Regions from separate parts of the Pseudoalteromonas sp. SG43-1 genome, predicted to be linked through region 1. Evidence: predicted binding sites of a transcription regulator. Region 1 holds the regulator's gene; each other region holds the start of a gene.

The links. The regulator sigma-54, encoded in region 1, starts transcription at its own class of promoters, with help from an activator protein. The targets are predictions, from matches to a motif close to GTTGGCACGNNNNTNGNNT.
Region 2: a site for sigma-54 is predicted at 1,577-1,595, ahead of H5159_RS18905 (EF-hand domain-containing protein). Genes of this name have one in related genera too.
Region 3: a site for sigma-54 is predicted at 1,244-1,262, ahead of H5159_RS04855 (EF-hand domain-containing protein). Genes of this name have one in related genera too.

The regions. Positions count from the first base shown of each region.
Region 1 covers NZ_JACJFD010000001.1:306,144-309,425, forward strand. The annotation lists gene ptsN (PTS IIA-like nitrogen regulatory protein PtsN) at 1-204, opposite strand, end outside; gene hpf (ribosome hibernation promoting factor) at 209-496, opposite strand; gene H5159_RS01410 (RNA polymerase factor sigma-54) at 523-2,022, opposite strand; gene lptB (LPS export ABC transporter ATP-binding protein) at 2,092-2,817, opposite strand; gene lptA (lipopolysaccharide transport periplasmic protein LptA) at 2,814-3,282, opposite strand, start outside.
Region 2 covers NZ_JACJFD010000035.1:25,760-29,041, forward strand. The annotation lists gene H5159_RS21110 (hypothetical protein) at 1-81, shown strand, start outside; gene H5159_RS21115 (energy transducer TonB) at 100-330, shown strand; gene H5159_RS18890 (calcium-binding protein) at 387-623, opposite strand; gene H5159_RS18895 (EF-hand domain-containing protein) at 633-869, opposite strand; gene H5159_RS18900 (hypothetical protein) at 1,056-1,283, opposite strand; gene H5159_RS18905 (EF-hand domain-containing protein) at 1,308-1,541, opposite strand; gene H5159_RS18910 (sensor histidine kinase KdpD) at 1,872-3,282, shown strand, end outside.
Region 3 covers NZ_JACJFD010000004.1:319-3,600, reverse strand. The annotation lists gene xthA (exodeoxyribonuclease III) at 1-404, opposite strand, end outside; gene H5159_RS04860 (hypothetical protein) at 645-1,076, shown strand; gene H5159_RS04855 (EF-hand domain-containing protein) at 1,304-1,825, shown strand; gene scpB (SMC-Scp complex subunit ScpB) at 1,977-2,567, shown strand; gene rluB (23S rRNA pseudouridine(2605) synthase RluB) at 2,564-3,282, shown strand, end outside.

The DNA of each region.
Region 1 (3,282 bases):
TCCATGAGGAATAGCAATGCCACGCCCTATACCTGTACTACCTAATTTCTCTCTGCTCATTAAAGCATTAAGAATATCTTGTTGCGGTAAATACGGAAGTTTGTCGTGAGCAAGTTCGCTAATGAACTCTAAAATTCTTTTTTTGCTATTAAAAAGGACCGCAGCTTTGCTGCAGTCCTGGCATATAAGTGAACTTAATTTCATCATATTAGTGTCGAGCAAGCTTCTCTTTGTGTTTGATTACTTGGCGATCGAGCTTGTCGATCAACGAGTCAATAGCGGCATACATATCTTGATGTTCTGTAGAGGCAAATAGCTCAGCACCGCTTACGTGTATTGTGGCTTCTGCTTTTTGATTTAATTTTTCTACATCGAGAATGACATGAACATTATTAATATGATCAGAGTGTCTTTCAAGCTTCGCAAATTTAGTATTAATATAGTCTCTTAGTGAATCGGTTAATTCTACGTGACGACCAGTTAAGTTTAGTTGCATAAGCATTACCCTCTTAGTTTAGCGTCTTAAATCAGACTTTTACGCTGATTTGACGGTGGAATAGCAAGAGATTCGCGGTATTTTGCGATTGTACGTCTCGCTACTTTAATTCCTTGCTCAGCCAATATATCCGCTATTTTGCTATCACTCAATGGTTTTGCTGAGTTTTCTGCTGCGATTAATTTTCGGATAAGCGCACGTATTGCTGTAGATGAACATTCACCACCGTTTTCAGTACTTACATGGCTTGAGAAAAAATATTTAAGCTCAAATATACCACGGGGTGTATGCATGTACTTTTGAGTAGTAACACGCGAAATTGTCGATTCGTGCATTTCTACCATTTCAGCCACATCATTTAAAACCATTGGTTTCATGGCTTCAGGGCCATGTTCAAAAAAGCCTTGTTGTTGCTTAACAATACAATTAGTAACTTTTAATAGCGTGTCGTTTCTACTTTCTAAGCTTTTAATAAACCATTTAGCTTCTTGTAAATGTGAGCGAATAAACTGGCTGTCGCCACTTGATTTTACAGTGCGAGACATTGCTGCGTATTGGCTATTAACACGAATTTTAGGCATGCTATCTGGGTTTAATTCGACAACCCAGCGGCCTTTAATTTTTTTAACTGACACATCAGGAATAACATACTCAGATTCTTCCCTTACAATAGTATCTGCAGGTTTTGGGTTGAGAGTATGTATTAGTGTCATTACTTCTTTAAGCTCTTCTTCTTTGAGCTTAGTTTTTTTCATTAATGTACGATAGTCGCGAGCTGCTAATAGATCAATATGCTCGGTTAAAATCATTTTCGTTTCATTAATATAAGGTGTTTCTTTATCAAATTGATTAAGCTGAATACACAAACACTCTTGTAAACTACGTGCAGCAATACCAACAGGATCAAACAGTTGGATGCGTTTTAATACCGCTTCAATTTCATCAAGTTCGACTTCGTTATCATCTTCGTTTTCTTGATTAAAGCTTTCTAAAATCTCTTCGCAGCTTAGTGTTAAAATACCTGAATCATCGACAGCTTCTACAATAGCAATAGCAATAGCTTCGTCTGTAGGGCTAAATGGCGTTAGTTGTAATTGCCACATTAAATACTCATGGAGCGTTTCAGTAGAGGCGCCTTGGTATATTGATTCGTCTTCGGGCATTGGACCTGATGAGGCTGCAGGAGCGGCACTCATGTACTCATCCCAACTAACATCCATAGCCATGTCGTCACTTAGCGTGTCTTTTGCAAGTGCTTCACCAGTATCTTGTTCATATTCGCTCGGAGCATCATCAGCAGATGCGCTAACAGTTATGTCATCGGTATCAGCTTTTTGCTCGTTTTTACCAGCAGCGTCTTCGGAATAGTCTGCCTCTTCAACCTCTAATAGTGGATTACTGTCGAGAGCTTCTTGTATTTCTTGCTGGAGATCCAATGTACTGAGTTGCAACAAACGAATAGCTTGTTGCAACTGTGGAGTCATTGTAAGTTGCTGGCCCATGCGCAGCTGTAGTGATTGCCTCATGTATCTCTAACAATCCTTTTATGTTGTTATAATTAATACTAGCAGATGCTTAAAGACATGGCGTAAATGTTACAGCCTAAATTGCTCGCCTAAGTAAACATCGCGTACTGTTTTATCATTTAATACGTGTTCTGGAGTACCTGATGCAATCAGCTCCCCATGAGAAACAATGTAGGCTTTTTCACAAACATCAAGGGTCTCTCTTACGTTATGGTCGGTAATTAATACACCAATCCCACGATTTTTAAGATGTTCTATTATTTTCTTTATATCTAATACCGAAATAGGGTCAACACCGGCAAACGGTTCATCCAGTAATATAAATTTAGGATCTGCTGCCAGCGCTCGTGCTATTTCTACACGACGACGTTCTCCACCCGATAATGCCATACCTTGGCTATCACGAATGTGTTGTATGCTAAATTCATCTAATAAGTTATTGAGCGTGTCTTCTCTGGCTTGTTTATTTAGTTCTTTGCGTGTTTCTAAAATGGCCATTAAGTTTTGATAAACAGTCAGCTTTCTAAAAATCGATGACTCTTGTGGTAAGTAGCCTATGCCTAATCTAGCACGACTATGCATAGGTAAAAGAGTAATATCGTTATCATCAATAGATATTTTACCTTTGTCGCTAGGAACAAGCCCTACAATCATATAAAAAGTCGTTGTTTTACCAGCACCGTTAGGGCCAAGTAAGCCAACTATACTGCCAGCTTGTACTTCAAGGCCGACGTTTTTTACAACTTCACGACCTTTATAGCTTTTTGCCAATAGTTCTGCTTTTAATGTGCTCATGGTTGACCTTTATCGCCTTTTTTACTTTTTTTAGCTTCGATCGGTACTAAAATTGTGTGAACGCGGTCAGTTGAGTTTTCATCTTTTTCGGCACTGATGAGCTGCTGCTCTATGTCGTAGGTAATGCTTTTAGCATTTATTTTTTGTCCGGCTTGCGAAACTTGTGCATTACCAACAAGCGTTAAAAAACGCTTAGATACATCATAACGTACTTCGTCAGCACTGGCGCTCATAGTCGTGCCGTCTGATTGCTTTTCTTCAAAGTGCGCAGGGCTACCTGTGGCAATTAATAATTGTTTATTATCACCAAGTTCATCACGTTTGTGTACTTCTAGGCGATCGGCTGTAATGCGGCGATTACCGTGAATAATCTCAACGTTTTTCTCAAAAATACCCACATTAGCTTTCAATTGACCTTCTTGCTTGTCGGCACTTATTGAAATTTGATTGGCAGCAGGTTGCGTG
Region 2 (3,282 bases), on a different contig from region 1:
AGTAAGGTAGGTGAATACTGGGATGTTGCTAAAAGAGTTGAGCCGCGATGTCAGATAGAAGCTGCAAAGAAAAGTATTTAAGGCTGTGTTGAGTTTGCTATGTTAATTAATTCACAAGGTGAAGTCCAAGGGTATAAGGTTGTCTCGTCTTACCCTGAGGGCGTGTTTGATATTGATGCGGCAGCTGCTGTGGGTTTATGGCGCTGGAAACCGACAGTTGAAAATACGAGTAAGCAACCGATTCTAACTTATCTCAAAATGGATTTTATGGTGAGCCCAAAACCTACTGATGCAGAGTACTTAGCGCATTGTTCTAAAAATAAAGTCTGAACGTAATTAATAGTATAAATATAATAAGCTAGGTGTTTGTGTACCTAGCTATAAGACTACTTACTTGCATATAAACTGTATTCACTTAGCGTTAGCTTGCCGTCTTTGTCTTGATCATAGCTTGAAAATCGAGACCACAAAGCGGGGTCTACAGCGGTTTCTGAACGTGTTAAAAAACCATCCTGGTTTCTATCAAGTTTTTCAAATTGCTCTGCAACATTGTTGCTTGCAGCAAAGCCTAATGTGCTAAAAATACTAAACGCAAAAAGCGCTATATAGCTTGTTTTTTTCATGAAAAATACTCAGTAGAGGTTATTGGTAAGGTAATTTTTAAATTCGATTAACGAAATTTGGTTATCTTGGTTTTTGTCCCATTTTACAAATGTGTTTAATAGTTGTGGTTGGGGATCAAGTTCGTCATGCGTTAAATAGCCACTTTTGTCGCTATCGAGGTGATCAAAGCGTTGCTTTACATCAAGTGCAGCGGCATCAAAGCTTAATAGCATTAAGATGCTTATAGTAAGGGGAAGTATCTTCATGGTGTTCCTTCCAAAAGATGTATTTAAAGTTTGTGGCTAAAATAAAGTGAAAAGGAAAAAGCACTTGCCGTAATTTAACTCCCAACATTAAATCCTTTTACACACTCCCTCAGGGATTATGGCAAATGCTTTTAATTCCAGTTTACCTATAACAAGCTTAAGTAAAGCTTAATCAGTAATTACTCATTAAGGTTTAAAGCTTTCAAATTCTTTTTTTGAGACCTTTTCATCACCGTCTTCATCTAAGTCGGCAAATTGTCTCATTACTTCCTTGTCTTCCTTTGCTTCTGCAATTGATATTTGTCCGTCCATGTCTTTATCTAAGTGGGCAAAACGCACATTTGTTGGCGATGCAATTACGGTGGCACTAATTGCTAAAAACATTAATGAAAAAGCGGCTATAAGTTGTTTCATAATCACGTTCCTTATTAAATGAGTTTATTGAATAAATTTTTTGAATTCATCTAGCGACAATTGCCCATCTTGATTAGTATCAATTTGAGAAAAATTCTCGTGTAACACAGCATCTTCACCTGCTTCGGCTTCACTTAATGTGCCGTTACTGTCTTTATCAAGTTCGTTAAAAGTCGCGTGAACGTCCATTGCGTGTGCATTAGCGCCTAAAAAGCCTAAAGCCAGTAATGATGAAACTACTAAAATGCGTTTGTTCATAATTATTTCCTTATTGATTAAAGTTAGTAACAGCATTACAAAAATGATGCCAATAATAATTATTATTAATTTTCAAATGCTTAGCGTTTTAACTTGAGGGGAGTGAGAATTTTTTACGGGGTTTATTGTAATTTTTGTATGTCTTTTGCAACACTATGTAGCGAGGTTAAAGAGATGTTCTTAAAATCAATGGCTTACGCTGTCTCTATTTGGCGACACATTGTTTTTGTAGCACTGGCTGTTAATCGTATTAAATATAATTGCTGGTTCAGCTAGTGTATAAGGTAAGCACTTAATAATAGAACGCTTAATTTAAAAGGACTAAACGAAATGCCAGCAACCATAGCTAAAAAATACCAAGCAATGCTTAACTGGCGGCCTAATTTAATCGGGCAATTTGCAATGAGTATGCTGCTTTCACTACTCCCGCTTTCTATAGTGGTGATTGTATTTTTAAATGCGCTTAACAAGCAATTAGCTATTACTCAAAGTATTGTGAGTAACAATTACCAAGTTACTAAATCGTTTAATACTCTAAAACAAGAACTCAACAGTCTTGAGCGGGCCACTAGGCAAAACTGGGTATTAAAAAGTGAATCGCTTGATAAGCTCATTGTTGATAAATGGCAATCATCCCTGCAAAGCATTGATGAGCTTAAATTTGTAAACATGAATAAAGATTATACCCACCAATGGCAACGCTTATATACCACCTTACAAACTGCGCATGTTGAATTGGTTGAGCAAAAACAACAGCAAGCTGAGTTGTTTGTGCCAGTGAGCGATTTAGTCGCTGAACTTACTTTATGGTTACGTGATAAAAACGAAGCGCAAATTACCAATAACCAAAATGAGCTGACAAGCTTGCAAGCCTCATTTATAAACTGGCTGGTGGCACTTATTCCACTTACTTTAATTGTAGGTGGTGGTTTTTTATGGCGCATAAGTGGGCGACTAAAAGGGTTAACCACGGTTATTGATAAGTTAGGACAGGGACATTGGCAGCAAAAAATATCAGTTAAAGGTTCCGCTGAGCTAGTTGAGCTAGGAGAGAAGCTTCAGTGGGTGCAAGAGCAACTACATATGCTTGAGCAGCAAAAAGATACTTTTTTACGCCATGTCACCCATGAGCTAAAAACGCCGCTTGCTTCAATGGTTGAAGGCACTGACTTATTAACTGATGAAATAGTAGGCCCAATTACTGCTGAGCAAAAAGCAGTGCTTGAGCTCATTAGTCAATCTATGGTGCGCCTTCGCACAATGATTGACAGTTTGCTGAGTTATAATGCGATTCGCACCAGTAAAGACAGCTTAAGCGAAGTTGAATTTAGTCTCCTTATTAATAAAATAAATAGCCATTTTGAGCATCGCTTAAGTGCGCGTGAGCAGGCTCTGCAATGGAAAAATGACTTACCAAATAAACCGCTTGCTTTACCTAGTGAGCTTATTGAGATGATTTTAATTCAGCTTATCTCAAATGGCTTAAAATTTTCAGAAGATAAGCAAAGCGTTACTATTAATTTAGCGCTTGAGCAAAATCAACTTTGTATCGCTGTGCTCGATAGAGGGTGCGGTATTAAAGAGCAAGAAAAAACTCAAATTTTCAGCGCATTTTATCAAGGTAAACACAGTAAAAATGTTACGCTGCAAGGCAGTGGGCTGGGCTTAACTATTGTAAAAGAGTCTGTTGAACAGCTAAGAGGTACACTTACTGTTGAACATAATGAACCACATGGTTGCC
Region 3 (3,282 bases), on a different contig from region 1:
GTCATCAAATCTTTATAAAATTGTCGTTTATAAGGAAATTTAGTTTCGTGATTAATATTTTCACCTTGTGGGAAATAGCCATTCATGACGGTAAGGTCGCGACCGTTATCTTGTTCAACAGTGACGCTTATCATGCGTTTTTGCGATTCCTCTGTATCGGTAGCAAAGCCTTTTAAGACCGATTTAGGCTCTTTTTTGCATAACATAGCTACGCCATAATGGGCTTTTTGGCCATGAAAGTAGACGTGATATCCCATTTTTTGTACATCTTCTAGTGGGAATGCTTCGTCATGAACTTTAATCTCTTGCAAACCAATAACGTCTGGTTGATGTTTGTCGATAATTGCTTGTAATTGGTGAAGACGAGCACGCAGACCATTGATATTGAAAGAAATCACTTTCATAAAATTTACCTTAAAATTGGATCTATTTAATGAATTAAATTGTATCAGTAAATACGCGTACATAACATGACTGAAATGAGAAAATAGCTGCACAAATGTTGATCAATTGGTGAGTAAAGTTTAAACATTGTAAATGCAGTATTAATTTTTTAAATAAATAAAAAATTCAATTGAACTTAACTTTATTGAATATATAATGCGCGAAATTCACTTGTTTAGCTCGTTCAAATAGGATCTCTCATGAAAACACAACTACTTTTAGCTACTGCTTTATTAGCATCTGCAACTGCTTCAGCACAAAGCAATACTTACTTCAGTCAAGATAATAAAATTGAGTCTAAGTTATGTGTACTAAGCGCAAACGAAGGCTTTAGTGTTGCTCGTAAAGAAGCTGCTCAGCACGGTGTTTACTTATCTCGTTTTTCTAAAAGCATTTTATGTAATGGTGAAGATATTCGCGATATTGCTAAAAAAACGACATTAAGCAACGCATCAGTTGAGAAAGTAGAAGTATTTGCAAAAGACGCTCAACAAGAAACTCAATTATGTATGACGGCTTTAAAACAAGGTTTAGCACCTGTTCGTCAAAAAATTGGTAACTTAAACTCATTAAAATGTAATGGTCAAAACGTTACTGAGTTTGTTAAACGCTACCAAAACGCAGCAATCTAATTATTAGCTGAACTATATAACTAAAATTGAGATACCTGGTTTTTTACCGGGTATTTTTTTGCAAAAATTACAAGGTTGTTTGCAAAGCTTGCAAGCTTAACTTGTTGAAACTGTTCAATAAATGCACCAACCAAGATTAAGTTATTGATTCTTATAAGTTAACTATTATTGGCATTGGATTTGTATTAGTTAAAGTGACATTTAATTAATTACGAAGGATACGTCTTATGAAAAAGTTAACATTAGCAGCCACTATTTTAGCATCATTAAGCCTAGCGGCTTGTTCATCTAATCAGGGTCTTGAAAGAATAGACAGTGACTTTGCAAGTTTAGATAATGACAGCGATGGCTACATCTCAAAAGTTGAAGCTGATGACGATAGCATTTGGGGCCATTTTTCAAATATTGATACCAATATGGATAACGAAATTAGCCGCAAAGAATTCAACACTTACATGAAGTTAAACAATGGTAAAGTAGCCACTGATTCTGAAGTAAGTGAGTCGGCATTTAAAGCTGAAATCGCTAAATTCGATAAAATTGAAAGCAGCTTTTCAAGCTTAGATAACGACAGTAATGGCTATATTTCGGTAGTTGAAGGTAACGATGATGATATTTCAAATCACTTTGGTTACATGGATAAAAACCAAGATAAGCGCATCAGTAAAAGCGAGTTTATGGGTTACATTAAAAAATACGGTAACGCAGTAGCTGAAGATGATGCATTAGAAGCCATTAAACACAGCTAATATTTGTTGTTTTAAAGAGTAAATTAGAAGCCAGTGATAATCACTGGCTTTTTTGTATTTAAAATCTAGTTATTTAGTAGATATATTTTCCTAGTTTGGTGTTGTTCTGTCATAATAGATGGCTGTGTATTTTTATTTGTTAAGAGTGTGTATGGCGGGTCGGCGAATTAGTGATGAACAACTAGTTGAGATCATTGAAGCAGCTATTTTTGTTGCAGATAAGCCTGTGAGTAAACGCCACCTTAAAGATACTGTATTAATAGATTTAGCTATTTCTATGGCGCGAATAAACGACGCAATAGATACAATACAAGAACATTTTCAAACTCGTGGTATTCGCTTAGTTGAAGTTGGTAGTGGGTATCGTTTTCAGGCATGTAGTAGTTTAAGCCCTTGGTTAAATAACTTGTGGCAAGAACGCGCACCAAAATACTCACGTGCTTTACTGGAAACATTATCACTTATTGCATATAGGCAGCCCATTACGCGCGGTGAAATTGAGCAAGTAAGGGGTGTTACTACGGGTTCGAATATTATTAAAACCCTACTCGAAAGAGATTGGGTTAAAGTGGTAGGGCATAAAGAGGTTCCGGGTAAGCCGGCTTTATATGCAACTACTAAACAATTTTTAGATTATTTTTCGTTAACTGGACTTGAAAACTTACCTGCGCTGCCAACAGAGCAGCAAAGTAAAATTAACCAGTTATTGAGCGATCCTTCTGTGAGAGAACCATCCGAATGAGTATTATACAAGGTGAAAAGTTACAAAAAGTCTTAGCCCGTGCAGGCGTAGGCTCACGCCGTGAAATGGAAAAATACATTGACGCAAACCGCGTTAGTGTAAACGGTAAAGTGGCAAAGTTAGGTGACCGTGTTGAAGAAACCGATTTGATTCGTGTTGACGGGCACACTGTAAAGATTGAAGAAAAAGCAGATAGAATCTGTCGTGTGATTATGTATAACAAACCCGAAGGTGAGTTAAGCACACGTAAAGATCCAGAAGGACGTCGTACTGTATTTGATCGACTTCCGCGTATTGATGGCGATCGCTGGATTGCGGTTGGTCGACTAGACGTTAATACATCAGGTTTGATGCTCTTTACAAACGATGGTGAACTGGCAAACCGTTTAATGCACCCAAGCTATGAAGTAGAGCGTGAATACTCTGCGCGTGTATTTGGTGAAGTAACCAATGAAACGGTTAAAAACTTACTACGCGGTGTTGAGCTTGAAGATGGTCCAGCCAAATTCACGACTGTAACCCCTATGGGTGGTGAAGGCGTTAACCGATGGTTTAACGTAACGTTAAATGAAGGACGTAACCGTGAAGTTCGTCGTTTATGGCAGTCTCAAGATGCGGAAGTATCTCGTCTTATTCGTATTCGTTACGGTAAACTAGAGCTTGATAAGCGCGTGCCACAAGGTGGTTGGATGGAGTATGATTTAGAAACAGTAAA